DNA from 2 places in the Psychrosphaera sp. 1_MG-2023 genome. Region 1 is predicted to be linked to the other one. Evidence: predicted binding sites of a transcription regulator. Region 1 holds the regulator's gene; the other holds the start of a gene.
The links. Region 1 encodes MetJ, which represses methionine synthesis genes. Its sites were predicted from a motif close to TAGACGTCTAGACGTCTA; they were not measured.

Region 1 (9,013 bases):
ACGTTTTCAAGAAATTTAATAGGGTATTAACATGCGTCCAAGCGGCAGAACAACTTCTCAAATTCGACCAGTCACCATCACACGTAACTTTACAGCACACGCTGAAGGTTCAGTTTTAATTGAGATTGGCGATACAAAAGTATTATGTAATGCGACCGTTGAAGTGGGCGTACCGCGTTTTATGAAAGGTAAAGGTAAAGGTTGGGTAACGGCGGAATACGGTATGTTACCGCGTTCGACTCATACTCGTAACAACCGTGAAGCTGCGCGTGGCAAACAGTCTGGCCGTACAATGGAAATTCAACGTCTCATCGCTCGTTCACTTCGTGCCGCTGTCGATTTAACGGCGCTAGGCGAAAATACCATTACCGTTGATTGCGATGTTATCCAAGCTGATGGCGGAACACGTACTGCGTCAATTACAGGTGCTTGTGTGGCGTTAGTTGATGCAATTAACTATATGCGTAAAGAAAACATCATTAAAACGAATCCGCTTAAACACCTTATTGCGGCTATCTCAGTTGGTGTTTATAAAGGCACGCCAATTGCCGATTTAGAATACCTTGAAGATTCTGAGGCTGATACTGACATGAATGTGATAATGACCGAAGACGGTCGTTTAATCGAAGTACAAGGCACGGCAGAAGAAGAACCATTTACGTTTGACGAAATGCAAGAAATGTTAGCTTTAGCTAAAAATGCGATTGGCGAACTTATCGATGAACAGAAAAAAGCGATTGCTTAAGTAATACTAGGTGACCACATGAAAGATTATCAAATTGAATTTATTGAATTTGCACTAGAAAAACAAGTTTTAAAGTTTGGCGAATTCACCTTAAAATCTGGCCGTACGAGTCCGTATTTCTTTAATGCAGGTTTGTTTAATACCGGTCGTGATCTCGCGCGTTTAGGTCGTTTTTATGCAGCTGCATTGGTCGACTCTGGCATCAAGTTTGACGTATTGTTTGGCCCTGCTTATAAAGGCATTCCAATTGCGACTACAACGGCGGTTGCGTTGGCTGATCATCACGATATTGACACGCCATACTGCTTTAATCGTAAAGAGAAAAAGACCCACGGTGAAGGCGGAAGTTTAGTTGGATCTGAGCTTAAAGGTGACATCATGTTAGTGGATGATGTGATCACAGCGGGCACGGCGATTCGTGAATCGATGGAGATCATTCAGCAACATGGTGCTAATTTATCTGGGGTGTTAATTGCTTTAGATCGCCAGGAAAAAGGCAAAGGCGAATTGTCTGCGATTCAAGAAGTTGAACGCGATTTTGGTACAAAAGTCATATCAATCGTGACATTAGCAGACGTAATTACTTATTTGGCTAAGACGCCATCTTATGCTGACTATTTACCTTTAGTGGAAGCGTATCGTACAAACTACGGTATTTAAGACAAAGGTACTGTTGGGCAAAAGTCTTGTTTATCAGTCATTTTGCTAACAGGCGTATTCATATTAAAATCAAACGTTAATATAAATAGCAAAAACGAACGTTAATAAAAAAGCCATCGAATGCAAATTTGATGGCTTTTTTTATTTCGGTTGTATTTAGTCGAACTAACTAAAATAACTAATCTTCGATTTCAGGGATCGCTTTTCCCATCTCTATCAAAATATTGCGCACTTCTTCAGGTATTTGTTCAGGATTGTCTTTCGACAAATCACCGTCGGCCGGCAAAGGTTGGCCTGTAAACGCGTGTAGAAATGCTTCACATAACAATTCGCTATTAGTAGCGTGCCGCAAGTTATTCACTTGGCGTCGAGTTCGCTCGTCGGTTAATACTTTTAAAACGTTAAGCGGAATTGAGACGGTTATTTTTTTAACCTTTTCCGCTTTTTTTCCATGTTCTGCATAAGGATGAATGTATTCGCCATTCCACGTAGCCATAGTACACCTGCGATGTTCAGTAATTCTTTTTTAACATTTTTGCCACTTCGAACTCGTCTTTGGAAGTATTAGGACGTTATGGGCAAAATCGAAAGATATAAGTTAAAGACCCGGCAAATTGTATTGGATTAAATTAATTAGTCAAATTATCGATTTCTAAAAGTTTAGACGTCTAGACTGTTGACATAAAAATTAATCAGTTTATAGTCTAGTCATCTTGAATGGTTTAGCCATCTAAACGTATAAAAGTCTGGAATGAACATGAGTAACTTAGCAAATAAAGATTTCGCAGCAGCAACAATAGCCGTGCAAACCGGTTTAAACACAGATAAAAATCACCAATCAGTTGTTGCCCCAATTTATATGGCTAGTAACTACAAGTTTGAAGACTTAAACAATCGCCCGGCTTACGAATACAGCCGCAGTGGCAACCCTACCCGTGACTTGTTAGCAAATGCATTAACCGAACTTGAGTACGGTGTCGGGTCGGTGGTTACGTCATCTGGCATGGCGGCAATCAACTTAGTCTTAAATCTGTTGTCAAAAGATGATGTGATTGTTGCGCCACAGGATTGTTACGGCGGCACCTATCGTTTGTTCGACAGTTTTGCTCAGCGCGGTGTGTTCAAATTAGTCTGGCTTGACTATTATGCAGACGATATCGAACAACAAATTCAAAAAATTAAACCGAGTATTGTTTGGATTGAAACCCCAAGTAATCCGTTACTTCGTATTACTGACATTAAAAAATTATCAGCGACCGCTAAGTCGGTTGGCGCACGCACTGTTGTAGATAATACGTTTTTGTCGCCAATTGGTCAGACGCCGTTAAAACTTGGTGCCGACATTGTTGTGCATTCAAGCACAAAATATTTAAACGGTCATTCAGACGTTGTATCAGGCGCTGTAATTTGTGCGAGTGCTGACGATCATGAGCAATTAGCTTGGTGGGCAAATAATACAGGCGTTACCGGTTCTCCGTTCGACAGTTATTTAATATTGCGCGGGATCAGAACCTTGCCGTTAAGAATTAAGCAACACAGTAAAAATGCCCAGTCTATTGCTGAAGTGCTCGATGCGCACGAATTGGTAAAACACGTTAATTTCCCTGGATTACCTTCACATCCGGATCATGAACTAGCGAATCGTCAGCAAAATTACAATGCTGGAATGTTGAGTTTTGAATTAAACGGGGATATCAACACCGTTAATTCGTTTATCAAAAATTTGCAGCTCTTCACATTAGCGGAATCATTAGGTGGCACCGAGAGTTTGGTTTGTCATCCGTCAACAATGACACATGCGGCAATGGATGAAGAAGCCCAATTAACGGCTGGAATTACGACTCAACTTGTTCGTTTCTCGGTTGGGATAGAAGATAAAGCAGACTTGGTTGCTGACGTAATACAGGCTTTATCCGTTGCGAACATTGAAAAAAATACACCAAATGCGGCGGGACGTTCTGCTAAAGCTGGTTTAAAAAAAGTATTAGACGATGATTCGGTAGACTCAGCGGCTTGCCGACTCAGTCCTGCGCTCGCGGCATTGTGGTAGGGAGTAGATAATGTCAAATAACCTTACTGAAATTAATGTTGTTGTATTGGGGCGTGGTGTTGTTGGCTCGGTCTGGCTTGACGGTAGTGCTGAGCTTAGATCTCGTTTTAAAAATGTTGCTAACGTTAAAATTGTTGCTGTTGCTAATTCGACTCGCTATTTGTTAGATAAAAATGGTCTTGGTATTGAACAATTAAATCAATATGCTCAGTTATCTAAAGCTGCGGACTTACATCAGCTGATTGGTGCGTTGTCTGATTTAGAGTTACCAAACTTGGTTATTTTAGATCTCACAGCCAGCGATATTGTTGCAAATCGTTATTTAGAATTTGCTGAACGTAGCTGGAATGTTATTTCAGCTAACAAAATCCCTTTAACTAAATCAACAGAACGCCATAAATTGTTGATCAATACATTCAGAGCGAATGGGTGTTTTTGGGGTATTAATGCCACAGTAGGCGCGGCGTTACCTGTGCAGTCTAGCTTAAGTGACTTACTGCAAGCGGGTGATAAACTGCAGTCCATAACCGGTGTTTTTTCTGGTAGCTTGTCCTACTTATTAAGTTATTATGACGGTGAACAAAGTTTTACTGACTTAATCAAACAAGCAAAAGAAGTCGGTATGACCGAGCCTGACCCACGAGACGATTTATCTGGGACAGACGTTCAACGCAAATTATTAATTTTGGCGCGTATCGCAGGATATTCGTTAAACCTAGAAGACATTAGAGTATCGCCGTTATTACCCCAGTCTTTATTAGACGGTGACCTTAATGACTTTTGGAACAATGCTGAAGCGATTGACCAGTTTATGGCTGAGAAAAGCGCGGCAGCTAAAAAAGTCGGTCAGAAATTAGCTTATCAAGCAAAAGCCACTTTTAACGGCAATGTAGCCGAAGGCGAGGTGAGTTTAGTGTCGTTGCCACTTGATAATGCGCTTACCCAACTTACGCCAGCGGATAATGTTTTCACATTAACAACTGATTTTTACTTGAATAACCCGCTTGTTATTCGAGGCCCGGGCGCAGGTGCAATTGTCACCGCGACCGCTGTAAACATAGATTTGAATAAATATATCCTGCAGATTGCTGTCGCAGCATCTGGCACAGGAAATCCAAGAACAGAATTATATTAGGAGGCGTCATGGCTTTTCATCATGCGCAACAGCTAGAATCCATCAACAACAACTTGTTGGACATTAAAGGTAAGATCGACGTTTCATTTGAATTTTTCCCACCAAATTCAGCAGAAATGGAAACCACATTGTGGAATTCTATCGAGCGTTTAACTCCGCTTAATCCAAAGTTTGTATCAGTTACATACGGTGCAGGTTCAGGCACACGTGACCGTACTCACGATGTAATAAAACGCATTCAAAAAGAAACAAATCTTGCAACGGCTGCTCATTTAACGTGTATAGACGCAAATGAAGATGAGTTGAAAGCAATAGCTAAAGATTATTGGGATCACGGCGTTCGTCATATTGTGGCGTTACGTGGTGACTTGCCAGACAACTCTACTGTTCCGCATATGTACGCGACAGACTTAGTTAAGTTGTTGAAAAAAGAAAACGATTTTGAAATTTCAGTAGCCGCTTACCCAGAAGTGCATCCAGATGCACGCAATGCACAAGCAGATTTGATCAACTTAAAACGTAAAATAGACGCTGGGGCGACTCGAGCAATTACGCAATTTTTCTTTGACGTAGAAACCTATTTACGATTTAGGGACCGTTGCGTTGCCGCTGGAATCGAAGCTGAAATCGTACCGGGTATCTTGCCTGTAACTAACTTTAAAACGTTAAAGCGTTTTGCCGGATTAACTAACGTTAATGTACCTAATTGGTTACACAACTCCTTTGACGGTCTTGATAATGACCCAACAACTCGTAACCTAGTTGGCGCGTCAGTAGCTATGGATCAGGTAAAAGTATTATCTAAAGAAGGCGTAAAAGACTTCCATTTTTATACCTTGAACCGTAGTGAATTAACGTATGCCATTTGCCATTTGTTAGGTGTTCGCGCACAAGACAATCAAGGGTAAAATAAAAAGATGAATGCGTCTGATGCTGTTTAAGCCAGACGCAAATCCTTTCCGGCACGTCTGTACCAATCGCTATTCTCAATATATATGCTCATAATTTTAGAAAAAAAGTCATTCCAAAAACACAGAAAAACGTCATTCCAATTAAACAGAAAAAAACGTCATCCCAAAAGTGCCTAAGCGATATTAGGGATCTCCAACCAAATGCAGAGGAATTTCATAATTCGCCTTGCGGGCTGCGCTTTTCTTTGCCCTGCGGGCGGCTATTTCGACTGCGTCGACCTTACTTTTTTCAACAGCCAAAAAAGTAGGCAAAAAGGCCGCTTTCGACCAAATCCCTAATCCTTATTTAAGATTTATATTATCGTCGAAGACGGAATGTACGCACATCCCTATGCACATTCCTTGCAACGGCGTCCCTGCCGTTCACTTCGAGATATAAATCTCAACTAAGGGGGATTTAGACGAAGGAAAAAGTCGCCTGAACTTTATGTGCAATAAGGCGTTGTTTTAAACAAAAAACGTCATTCCCTAGCTTGTAAAATGAGTCGAGCCTAAGCGATATTAGGGATCTCCAACCAAGTGCAGAGGAAGTTCATAATTCGCCTTTCAATTGGCTCAAGATTTCAGAACAAAAAACGCCATTCCAAATACCCAGAAAACCGTCATCCTTTAGCTTGTAATATGAGTCGAGCCTAAGCGATATTAGGGATCTCCAACCAAGTGCAGAGGACGTTATAAAATCAGCGACACTGACCCCATTGGTCTTAGTGGGAGTTCATATTTAGTGATTAGTATTCGATTTGTTACATTTTTGTTTATGATTTATTAAGGTTTTGTTTCACATACTGAAGCGGTCACAGTAAAATTGCGCTGAATTTTTAATGATGAGCAATTTATGACAAACCGTGCAGTATTTCTAAAATGGACTTTGGCCTTTTCTATCTTCATCAGTGTGATCTTGTGTGTCATTTCACTTCGATTTTTTGAATTTATGCCAGAAATTTCCAGTGCCAAAGCAGCGCTTTTCATCTCAACGGGTCTGTTTAGTCATTATGTGCTTATTTGTTTGTTGGTATATTTGTCTCTTTGGCTTGTCAGTTTTCCACTCAAGTTTGTTCCCCACGGTTTCAAGGTGCTAAAAGTCATCACCTTAATATTGGCTGCGGCCGGCTGCTTTCTATTGGTCGCTGATACCTTTGTTTATACTCAATATCGCTTCCACATTTCTGGATTTGTGGTCGACATGCTGCTTCAAGGCGGAAGTGCGATAATCGATTTATCTTGGTTTACTTGGTTGATTACAGGTTTGGTTGGCGTCATTTGCCTAGTTGGTATTGTGGCGCTATCTCGCTGGGCAAATCTGGTATCGCAAAGTGGCCAGTGGTTACGAATAAAAAGGATTTATTTATCAGCGTTTTTTGTGAGCTTTTTTGTAAGTAACGGCATTCATTTATTTGCCGACGCAACGTATGACCAAAGCGTGACAGCGCTTGTTCGTCATATTCCAATGTTTTCGCCACTTACGGGTAAATCAACATTACTCAATTCTGGTTTAATAGACGCGGAGTCCATTCGTGCAGAGCGACAAAACCTGTCGATTAAAACCTCAAGTGAACTTAATTACCCAAAACAGCCAATTGTTACAACAGATAATGATGAATCGCTAAACGTTTTAATGATCATCGTCGACTCCCTGCGTTATGACATGTTAAACGATACAAACATGCCATCGGTTATGACATTAAATAATGGGCCAAATACGTTAGGCTTTGAACAACATATCAGTGGCGGCAACTCTACTCGCACTGGTATTTTTAACTTATTTTATGGCCTACCAGGTACGTATTGGAACGCATTTTCAAGTAACCAGGTTTCGCCGGTACTGATGGATACGTTTTTAGAACATAACTATCAACCTAAAATTTTTGCTGCGGCACCGCTAACAAAACCGGCTTTTGACCGCACAGTGTTTTCTAAGGTGACCGATTTAACGTTAAAAACCCCAGGAGACTCTCCTTGGCAACGGGACGAAAATATTACCGAATATTGGCTCGACTTTGTTGAGCAAAGAGCCGCAGATCCAAGTAATCAAACGCCATTTTTTGGCATGTTATTTTACGATGGTGTACATGGCTTTTCCGTACCAGAAAATGCGGAGTCTAGATTTGAACCAAGTTGGCAAAGGGTGGATCATCTATCGCTAAATGCCGATTTTGATCCAACGCCGTATTTTAATCTTTATCAAAACTCGGTTTATCAGGTGGATAAACAAATTAATCGAGTATTGACCCAGCTACGGGAAACAGGGTTGTTAGACAATACCATTGTCATTTTTACCAGTGATCACGGGCAGGAATTTAATGATAACAAGCAGAATTACTGGGGGCATGGCAGTAACTTTACTGACGTCCAAGTCAAAGTCCCATTTTTTGTGCACTGGCCCGGTAAAGCCAAAGCAAATTACACGCACCGTACGAGCCACAGTGATCTGAGTGTGACATTAATGGAAGATTTATTTAACGTCACCAACTCTCGGGCTGACTACAGTACCGGCGTTCATTTATTTGAAGAACAACGAGACTCGTGGACCATAATTGGAAGCTATGTTAATTACGCGATAAAAGAATCAGAACAGCAAACGGTTACTTATCCAAATGGCAGCTATGAAATTTTGGATAACCGAGGCAAGCCAAAAGAAAACGGTAAGCTAGCTACCGATATCGCGCTTAAGGCCATGAAGCAGATGTCTGACTTTTATCAGTAATGTGATTTAAAGACGGGTAAAGTCGGTCATCACTCAACTTGCTTGTTAGGTTATTTACGTTATTCTGTTTTTATTGCTCAGTCGCGGCTAGTCAAAAAAGAAGATAGCCGTTTCTTGTAATTAACCATTATTTACCCTTAGCTATTTATTCATAGGCGTCACAAATTAAGTATGAAGATGACAAACGAAGACAATCTTGTTGCTCACAAAAGTGAAGCGATGAGCGACCCAAAAAGTGACGTTTTAGGATCAAATCTAGAGCCGAAAAAAGATCTGGAAGAAGCCACTATTAAAGCCGAGTCTGAACAGCAAAATGTAGCGTCATCTGACGAAACATCTGAGCTTTCTATCTATGATGCCTTATTAAAACAGACTGAAAATATTCAGGCGGAACTCGAAAAACTTAACAATCATAAGTTAGTACATACTTACAACTCAATTCCTAGATTGATGTGGTTTAGTCTGCTAAAAGGCATTTCTTTGGGTTTAGGAAGTGTCTTAGGTGCGACGGTTGTTTTATCTACATTAGTGTATTTGCTATCGCAAATGGAGTTTATTCCTATCATAGGTGAATGGATTTCCGCGATTTTAGATGTAGTGAAGGAAAAACCAGACAATTAGTGTGCTTTTACAATTTAAATTTATCGTGAGATTTGGCATAATACGTCGCCTGTTTGCCACACATTGATGGCTCTTATTAAAAGGCTCAACATGTCTATCGAATCAACACTTCAACAACGCAGTAACA
Region 2 (9,013 bases), on a different contig from region 1:
TATATGGGTTCAAATAGGCCACGGCTTGTTTCATAACACGTGCGGATTTCACCACTTGTGGTAAAAACATCTTACCTGCGCCAAACAAGTCACCAACGACATTCATACCATCCATTAACGGACCTTCGATGACTTGCAGTGGTCGGTCGTAAAACTGGCGAGCGGCTTCCGTATCTTCTTCAATAAACGTCGTTATACCTTTAATTAAGGCATGTTCTAAACGTTTTACGACGTCCCAAGAACGCCATTCTTCTGTTTCAACTTCAACTTTTGAACCATCCCCTCGATACTTAGGCGCAAGATCAAGTAAACGCTCTGTGGCATCGTCGCGACGATTTAGTATAACGTCTTCTACCGCTTCACGAAGTTCATCAGGAATGTCGTCGTAAACCGCGAGTTGGCCGGCGTTAACAATCGCCATATCCATGCCCGCTTGAATTGCGTAATACAAAAACACAGAGTGCATTGCTTCACGAACAGGATTATTACCACGAAATGAAAATGATACGTTTGATAACCCACCAGACACTTTTGCATGTGGTAGATGAGTTTTAATGTCCCGTGTGGCTTCGATAAATGCAACGGCGTAGTTATTGTGTTCTTCAATTCCGGTGGCGACAGCAAAGATATTAGGATCAAAAATAATGTCCTGCGGTGGGAAACCGATCTTACCTACCAATAAGTCGTAAGCGAGTTTACAAATTCGGAACTTTTCTTCTCGAGTTTCTGCTTGACCATCTTCGTCAAAGGCCATTACAACGACAGCGGCGCCGTATCGTTTTAATTTTTTAGCGTGTTCTAAAAATTGTTCTTCACCTTCTTTCAACGAGATGGAGTTTACAATTGCTTTACCCTGAACACATTTTAATCCCGCCTCAATGACTTCCCATTTAGATGAATCCAACATGATAGGCACACGTGCGATGTCCGGCTCTGAGGCAATTAGGTTACAAAAACGGGTCATCGCGGCAACTGAATCTAACATGGCTTCATCCATGTTGATGTCGATAACTTGAGCGCCGTTTTCGACTTGTTGACGTGCCACATCAAGCGCGGTTTCGTAATCCCCTTCGAGGATGAGTCGCTTAAACATTGCCGAACCGGTTACGTTAGTTCGTTCACCGACATTAATAAATCTGCTTACTGATTGCGTGGTCATGGTAAAACTTCTATACGTTAAATGCTTCTAATCCTGACAGGCGCATAAGTGCGGCTGCAGGTCGAGGTGTTCTTGGCTGCTGACCAGATACCACATCTACAAATGCTTGGATGTGCTCCGGTGTTGTTCCGCAACAACCGCCAACGATATTTATTAATTTGCTCTGCGCCCACTCACCAATGTGTTCAGCCATATCTTGGGCGTCCAAATCGTATTCACCAAACTCGTTCGGCAATCCTGCATTTGGGTGCACCGAAACAAAACATTCTGCAAATGACGATAACTCGTCTACATATTGGCGTAACAAATCTGGACCTAGTGCACAATTTAGCCCAATTGAAATTGGGTTTACATGACAAATTGAATTATAAAATGCTTCCGTTGTCTGCCCTGACAAAGTGCGACCTGAAGCGTCAGTAATGGTCCCTGAAATCATTATTGGCAAACGATGATTTGCTTCTTCAAATGCAACTTCAACAGCGTAAAGTGCTGCTTTAGCATTCAACGTATCAAATATAGTTTCAACCAAAATTAGATCCGCGCCGCCAGCCATTAGGGCTAGTGTGGCTTTGGTATAGTCAGCAACCAAAGCATCAAACGTGATGTTACGAAAACCGGGGTCGTTAACATCTGGAGAAATAGAAGTTGTTTTAGACGTTGGCCCTAAAACACCAGCGACAAATTTCGGTTTATCTGGGGTCGCCACTTGATCACACGCTTCGCGTGCTAATTTAGCTGCTTCAAAGTTAATTTCATCGGCGAGACTTTCCATCCCGTAATCGGCCATCGACGCAACAGTTGCATTAAAACTATTGGTTTCAATAATGTCAGCACCCGCTTCAAGGTAAGCGATGTGAATGTCTTTGATCACTTGAGGTTGCGTCAATACTAATAAGTCATTGTTGCCGCGCACGGATGTCGGCCAATCTTTGAATCGCTCGCCACGATAATCATCTTCTTCAAACTTATACTCTTGGATCATTGTGCCCATTGCACCGTCGAGAAAAAGTACTCTTTGTTTTAACATTGATGTTAATAATTCTGATTGGTCTGGGCGGTAGTCGCCTTTAATAGTCATGTTAAAATTTTAACCTTAAATTATGCGAAGTTTTCTGTTCGAATTTTTGCACTAACTTGACTTATATCATATGGCGTCTTTTGGTAAACGTAATAATTTAGCCAGTTAATGAATAACAAATAACCATGGGACTGCCACAACTTTATTGGTGGCTGCGTAACATCATCATTTGGAAAGTAATTTACGGGAACTATGGCCTCTAAACCGGCATCAACATCTCGTTGATATTCGGTCAATAAAGTATTTCGGTCGTACTCAGGATGGCCGGTAATAAATACTTTGGTTCCTGCTTTATCTTGCATTAGGTAAGCTCCGACTTCGTCACTTCCCGACACTAAGATCAAATCATCTACTTTTTTCAGTTGTTCGATTGGAACTTCACCGTAACGAGAATGCGGGGCAAAAAATACGTCGTCAAAACCACGCATGATTGGCGCTTTACTTTGCCATTTCTGATGTTGATACACGCCACTTAATTTATCGTCGCGGATCTCATGTTGTAAATCGTGATAGTGATATATCGCTGCGTGGGCGGCCCAACACAAAAATAGCGTTGAAGTTACGTGATCTTCTGCCCATTTGAAGACTTCCTGAAGTTGAGACCAATAGGTAACGTCTTCATAACTTTTGAGACCTAGAGGTGCACCCGTAATAATTAAACCATCGTAATTTCGATCTTTAATATCATTAAAATAGCGGTAAAACGTATCTAAATGATCCTCAGAGGTATTTTTTGCTCTGTGCTCTAAGCGCACTAAATCAATATCAACCTGCAATGGGCTGTTGGATAATAACCGAATTAATTGAATTTCTGTCGTTATTTTATCAGGCATCAAATTTAAGACAGCGACTTGCATAGGACGAATGTCCTGCGTGTCAGCTCTATGTTCTGGCATGACATAGATATTTTCCTGCCTTAAGGCGTCAATGGCAGGTAATTGATCTGGGACTCGAATTGGCATGTCTTCACCTCATAAATACTAATCAAGGAAGATTACTTCAAATTTTAGCAATGTCAACATCTAGATGTTTAGACGTCCATGCATCCTAAATATTTTTTGGGCTCGCGGTAGAATTTAGTCTGTATTCATATTCCGTATTTATCCTTGCCTCATTTCCTCTAATCTCATTTCCTCTAATCTCATTTCCTCTAATCTCATTTCCCCTAATAAAGAAAACAAAACACTACGCCAACTCGAAGGATCATCAATGCCATTTGCGGTTGAAACGACAGTACATTGGTATTGCCGTTTTTCGCCAAACGTGTCGACAAATATGTAAAACCCGTAATAAGTTACCTTCACAAATCACAACTACATCCAATATTGTCTGCCTTATTTGAGATAAGTAAGACAAATAAATTAATTGTAAGTTTCATACGCAAAATCTTTTCCAAATTATTCCCTTCCATTACGCAATGGTATTTTGCTCAAACAGTTTCAAAGTCAAAATCAGTTCAAAAATGACTAAAATCTCGGAACCCCTTAGAACATTAAGATTTGTTTACAACATCAACGTAATTTATTTGACCTAACTCATTCCATACAAGGTCAAAAAGATTATAATTTAGACAGACATTGAACACTATCCCAACCCCTTTTTGTAAAAAAAGCGACTAATTTGGATAAATTGGTGGTCATTAAAATCTATAGATAATATATTGGTTAGTAACTAATGTATGTGAAACAATATAACAAATAACCAGTTACGGTTAGTTGGAGCAATATTTACTAATGTATTTTTACGCCGCTAGACAGCCCATTTTGGACCAGCAGAAAAAGCTTTTTGCCTACGAATTACTGTTTAGAGACGGTGTGAGTAATGTATTTCCCGATATTGACGAAGATGAAGCAACCTCACGAATTATTGAAGGTTCGCAGGTCAGTTATGGACTTGAAGACTTTACTGACAATAAGCCAGCATTTATCAATTTCACTTTAGATACCATTTTAAAAAATTACCCAACAATGATGGCACCTGAAACTATAGTTGTTGAAATACTGGAAACTGTACAACCGGGGCGTCGCTTACTTGCTGCCGTCAAAGAGTTAAAAGAGTTAGGTTATACAATCGCTCTTGATGACTACGAGCATAAGCCCGTATGGAAACATTTTTATCCGTATATCGATATTATCAAATTCGACCTTCGTGCTATGACCATGGACGAAATTGCTGGTATTTTAATTGAGCTCAAGCCTCAATCGCATATAGACATGCTCGCTGAGAAAGTAGAAACCCTCGAAGAATTTGAACAGTGCAAAAAACTTGGCTTTAAATACTTCCAAGGTTATTTTTTCTCTAAACCTGAACTCGTTAAAGCAAAAAATTTATCACCAGCGCAAATGACATTAGCCGAATTGTTGTATGAGACTTCGAGTGAAACGTTAGATTTGCCTAAGATCACGCAAATTTTTGAGCGAGACGTCAATCTTTCTTATAAATTGCTGCGATATACAAATTCAGCAGCATTTAAACGTCGTGCCGAAATTTCAACAATCAAACAAGCCCTAGTCGTATTAGGCCAGCACGAACTTAGAAAATTCCTATCATTGCTATTTACCGCCCAAGTGAATAACAGCAAACCACAAGAGCTATTAAAAATGGCGATGGTTAGAGCGCGATTTAGTGAATTGTTAGCTGCAGAGAATACTCAAATTGATTCAGCAATGGCGTTTTTAACCGGTATGATGTCACTTATCGACGCGATATTAGATGAATCAATAGATAAGATAATGGAGCAATTGCCACTGGCAGCTGAGATTAAAAACGCCCTAATTAAAGGTGAAGGACAGCTGGCAGAAATATTAAAACTTGCCATTACATTTGAAAAAGGTGACTGGGAACAAGAGTCGAAACTTGAATCTGTGTTAAATCTTAGTGGTAAACAAATTTCAGCTAAGTTTGCCGAAGCCATTAGTTGGGCCGATGACCAACTTTCACTTATATCTTCCGTTTAAAAAAGGTTTTTAGTCAATATTAAAAAGCGCAGTCACCAAAATTGGTGCTGCGCTTTTTTACATCTCAAAATTATCCTGAAATGAATTTATTCATTTAGGCATCTTTGAAATAATTCAATGCCATAAACTAAATCACTAAATCACTAAATTCTGAATTGAGGCTTAATTTTAGCAAATAGTTTGGGACCAATGCCTTTAATTTCTTTTAGTTCAGAGAGTGTTTTAAACTTTCCTACCTTTTTGCGATATGCAAGTATTGCGGCCGCTTTACTTTTGCCAAGTCCTTTAACTTTAATTAGCTCGTTTAAGCCAACGCGGTTAAGATCAAGCAATGAGTGACTGCTTACCTGTTTAACTTGTGCATTTGTTCCATCATTAACCATAGGCAAAGCAGACGCACTGTGCGAACCAAACAAGCTGCCAATAATTAAAAGTAGATATTTTACTGAACGTCCTTTCATCATATTTCCTTTTTGTAGTTTAAGAACATTCCAAATAGTAAGTTAGAATGCTGAAACCACAAGTCCAGTTTTTATCAAAAAAGTACAGTTTACATGAGGTTAGGAACTTACGAGTTGCTCGAGTACGCGCTTAATTTGAACCCCAATATTGGAATAGAATACTCTTCGGTGACTCGTTTTCCGCCACACTAGACTCAAGTTACGAAACGCATTTTTATCCTCTAGCTCAGCGACCTGCAGCTTATGGCGGTCAACAAAGCCAGATTTAATAGCGAGCTTAGTTAAATAAGTTGCGCCTGCATGCCCCTCTACCATTGCCAATAAAGTCGTTAAACTACTGGCCTGGAATGGATGAACATCTTTAGATTCAGACAAGCTACAGCCACTAATCGTATGCTCTGACAAACAATGATCGCGTTCTAACAAATAGACATTATTTTCTACATTATCTTTATGAAAAACATGGTAAAACTGATCTTTAATCAAATGATACTCAACAAATTCGCCGACATTATAAGGGGTCGCCATCAACACCATGTCAAGTCGGCCCTCTCGAAGTAAAGACAGGCAGTTGTCTGTTGTATCTTCACGTAAATAAAGGTCCAATTTAGGAAATTGCTCTGCACAATCTTTTATTAAAGGATTTACAACAAATGGGGCGATGGTAGGGATAATACCTAAGTGCAATTCACCGCCGTATTGGTTGCCATCTGATGTTGCCGTGGCCACGAGATCAGCGCTGCTTTCTAAAATTTCCCGAGATTTTTTAACGACATCGACACCAACAGGAGTAAACACAAACGTTTTGTGGTCGCGTTCGATTAACTGTGCATCTAATTGCTCTTCCAAGGCTTGAATTGCACTACTTAATGTTGATTGTGAAACAAAACACTTTTTTGCTGCCTGACCAAAATGTCCAGTATCGTACAAAGAAACTAAGTATTTTAGCTGCTGGAGCTTGGGTAACTTCATATAAATAGCCTTTCCTGAAGTATCAATTTATCGCATATTTTATGGCGCTTACCTTACCGAATAACCTCCCAACTGACAAAGAGATTCAATAAATTGTTACTTGGTCGGCCAATATCTTGATTCTACCGCAATAGCATATTTTTTTTCATAAACTCTATTATTCTTATACGTACGAAAAACGCGCGGGGAGAAAATCCTATGAACGTTTCACATATAAGAAAAGCAATATTGGTATCAACAGTAATATTTTGTTCAGCAACAACAGCAGCGACAGTTTCGAATGTTGATTGCGAATGTGCTCAAAAACAAAACGGCTGTGAAGCACCAAAAGCCCAAAGCCCTAGTTGGTGGAATTGGATAACTGGCAACAAAAATGGTTCGCAATTCCACTTTTTTGACCTTATTGAATTACTACACAATAGTGACAAGGTTGCCGCAGTAGACAAGGGAGAGATTGAGGGTGAAAACGATAAAAGTAACGCATAAACCGAGCTTTTTTTCCGCTTTGAAAAGTGCAGCGTCTGCCATGATTGGCATTCAAAAGTCAGATAAACACAGTTCAGATTTTAATTCAGATACACCATTTCCATTTATTTTGGCTGGCGTTATTTTAGTGATTGGGTTTATTTTAGCACTGATCACGATTGTTAATTTTGTTGTCGGCTAGGACGAGTTAAATTAAGTTGCGATACGTATATAGCGATATCTAAGTAGCGATTTACAGCAAAGTGTTAAATCGCTGCAATTTTACCGAGACTTAACGATTACCTTATCTGGGCAATAGTAAGCAAATATCTCACCTACCTTCTTTCTCGTCGCGCCATTTTGGCTAATGTTCCTGCTAACCTTTACAAAACTATGTTTAGCTTCATGGTAAAGCTTTCTAGTGAGTTCAGTGTCATGATTACTAATCAGTACTGGGATCTTTCTATTGAACGCTGTGTGTTCTGCCAAAAGCGCTAATTTGGCCTGCTCATTTGGATCAAAGCCGCCTACCGAATAACTCGTAAATTTTGCGGTTTGACTTAATGGAGCGTATGGCGGATCGCAGTAAATAACAGAACCGGCCCTTGCCCGCGAAAACGTCTTTTTATAATCCTCACAAACAAACTTAGCTTTTTTAGCTTTTTCCGAAAATGCATAAATTTCATTTTCTGGAAAATAGGGTTTGTTGTAGTCACCAAAAGGCACATTAAAGCCTCCTTTCAAATTATAACGACATAACCCGTTATAGCCGTGGCGATTCAAATAGATAAATAACAAGGCTCGATAATACAGATCGGTAGTGGTATTGAACTCCTGGCGCAAACCGTAATACATCACTTTGTCGTTATTTTTCTGATTGAAAAGCGTTCGAGCATCAGTGACAAGTGTCTTTGGTCGCGACTTTACATATTTGTATAATCGAATTAAATCTGGATTAACGTCATTTAGTAGGTAAGAATCATAGTTACTATTGAGAAAAACAGAACCGGCACCGACAAACGGTTCAACCAATTTTTTCCCCTCCGGCAATCTGGAGTGGATCTGCTCAATAAGGCTGTACTTTCCGCCGGCCCACTTAAGAAAGGCTCTGGTTTTCTTGGTCATGGTTACTCGGCTTTTTCGAAACGTTGATTATAAGTTTGAATTTGTTGTTGGATCACCGACACTGATTTTGCCCAAGCATTCGGCTCGAGGCGTGAGGCTACTTCGCGAGCTTGTGTAATGGTATCAAATAAGCCATAGGTCACCACTATCCAATCTGTCCCATTTCGTTGAATTTTGTAAATCCGAAATTCACTGGGCTTTACTGGCGCTGAAACTAAATACTCAGCTAAAGTTGGCTCTGAGCTAACCGCAGTAAACTGCAATACATAGCGGTCTTTTGGCAATGACATAAACGCGTCATTGTCAATTTTATACAAACTTGGTTGCGGCTGTTCTGGGTAATTCTCTGATGCCGTTGCAATAATTAAGTCACTGTCGTTCACAACCTGTTTGGCTGCGGCCGCTGACTTAGACAGTTGATTTTCCACCGACTGTTTTTTAACGGTAGGAGGAGTATTAGTAGCTAATGACGGCGTAGATTTTACGGATGTCGTTCCCGTCACTTTTGCGCTGTCCTCCGCATTGCCACCTTTATCAGGTTTTGTCTGCGGCGTGATGACCGAGGCTGGGTCATCCAAAGATGCTTGTAACGCAGTAAACATTTCTTCAGCGGACGCTGTCCGGGTCGCCGCAAGATCATCGGCATACAAGGTACGACTTTTAAATTCTGGTATCGACACCTTTTTATTGGCGTTGAGCACTTGTTTCACCGCCAAAGACTCATCATCCTCTGGACCAATATGTTGCTTTGCAACGTTTGGAGTTGAGTCAAAATAACCCACATTGTAGGCATAAA

Region 2: a site for MetJ is predicted at 3,261-3,278, ahead of metA (homoserine O-succinyltransferase). Genes of this name have one in related genera too.

The regions. Positions count from the first base shown of each region.
Region 1 covers NZ_JAUORW010000019.1:76,379-85,391, reverse strand. Annotated here, with positions in the region: gene rph (ribonuclease PH) at 32-745, shown strand; gene pyrE (orotate phosphoribosyltransferase) at 764-1,405, shown strand; gene metJ (met regulon transcriptional regulator MetJ) at 1,584-1,901, opposite strand; gene metB (cystathionine gamma-synthase) at 2,163-3,455, shown strand; gene Q4575_RS16575 (aspartate kinase) at 3,466-4,590, shown strand; gene metF (methylenetetrahydrofolate reductase) at 4,599-5,498, shown strand; gene Q4575_RS16565 (DUF3413 domain-containing protein) at 6,397-8,265, shown strand; gene Q4575_RS16560 (DUF5665 domain-containing protein) at 8,443-8,886, shown strand; gene Q4575_RS16555 (alkylphosphonate utilization protein) at 8,977-9,013, shown strand, end outside.
Region 2 covers NZ_JAUORW010000022.1:46,991-56,003, reverse strand. Annotated here, with positions in the region: gene metH (methionine synthase) at 1-1,159, opposite strand, end outside; gene Q4575_RS17520 (homocysteine S-methyltransferase family protein) at 1,170-2,237, opposite strand; gene metA (homoserine O-succinyltransferase) at 2,258-3,199, opposite strand; gene Q4575_RS17510 (EAL and HDOD domain-containing protein) at 3,971-5,194, shown strand; gene Q4575_RS17505 (helix-hairpin-helix domain-containing protein) at 5,338-5,655, opposite strand; gene Q4575_RS17500 (hydrogen peroxide-inducible genes activator) at 5,755-6,627, opposite strand; gene Q4575_RS17495 (hypothetical protein) at 6,826-7,113, shown strand; gene Q4575_RS17490 (DUF2970 domain-containing protein) at 7,088-7,294, shown strand; gene Q4575_RS17485 (Dam family site-specific DNA-(adenine-N6)-methyltransferase) at 7,375-8,217, opposite strand; gene Q4575_RS17480 (AAA family ATPase) at 8,220-9,013, opposite strand, start outside.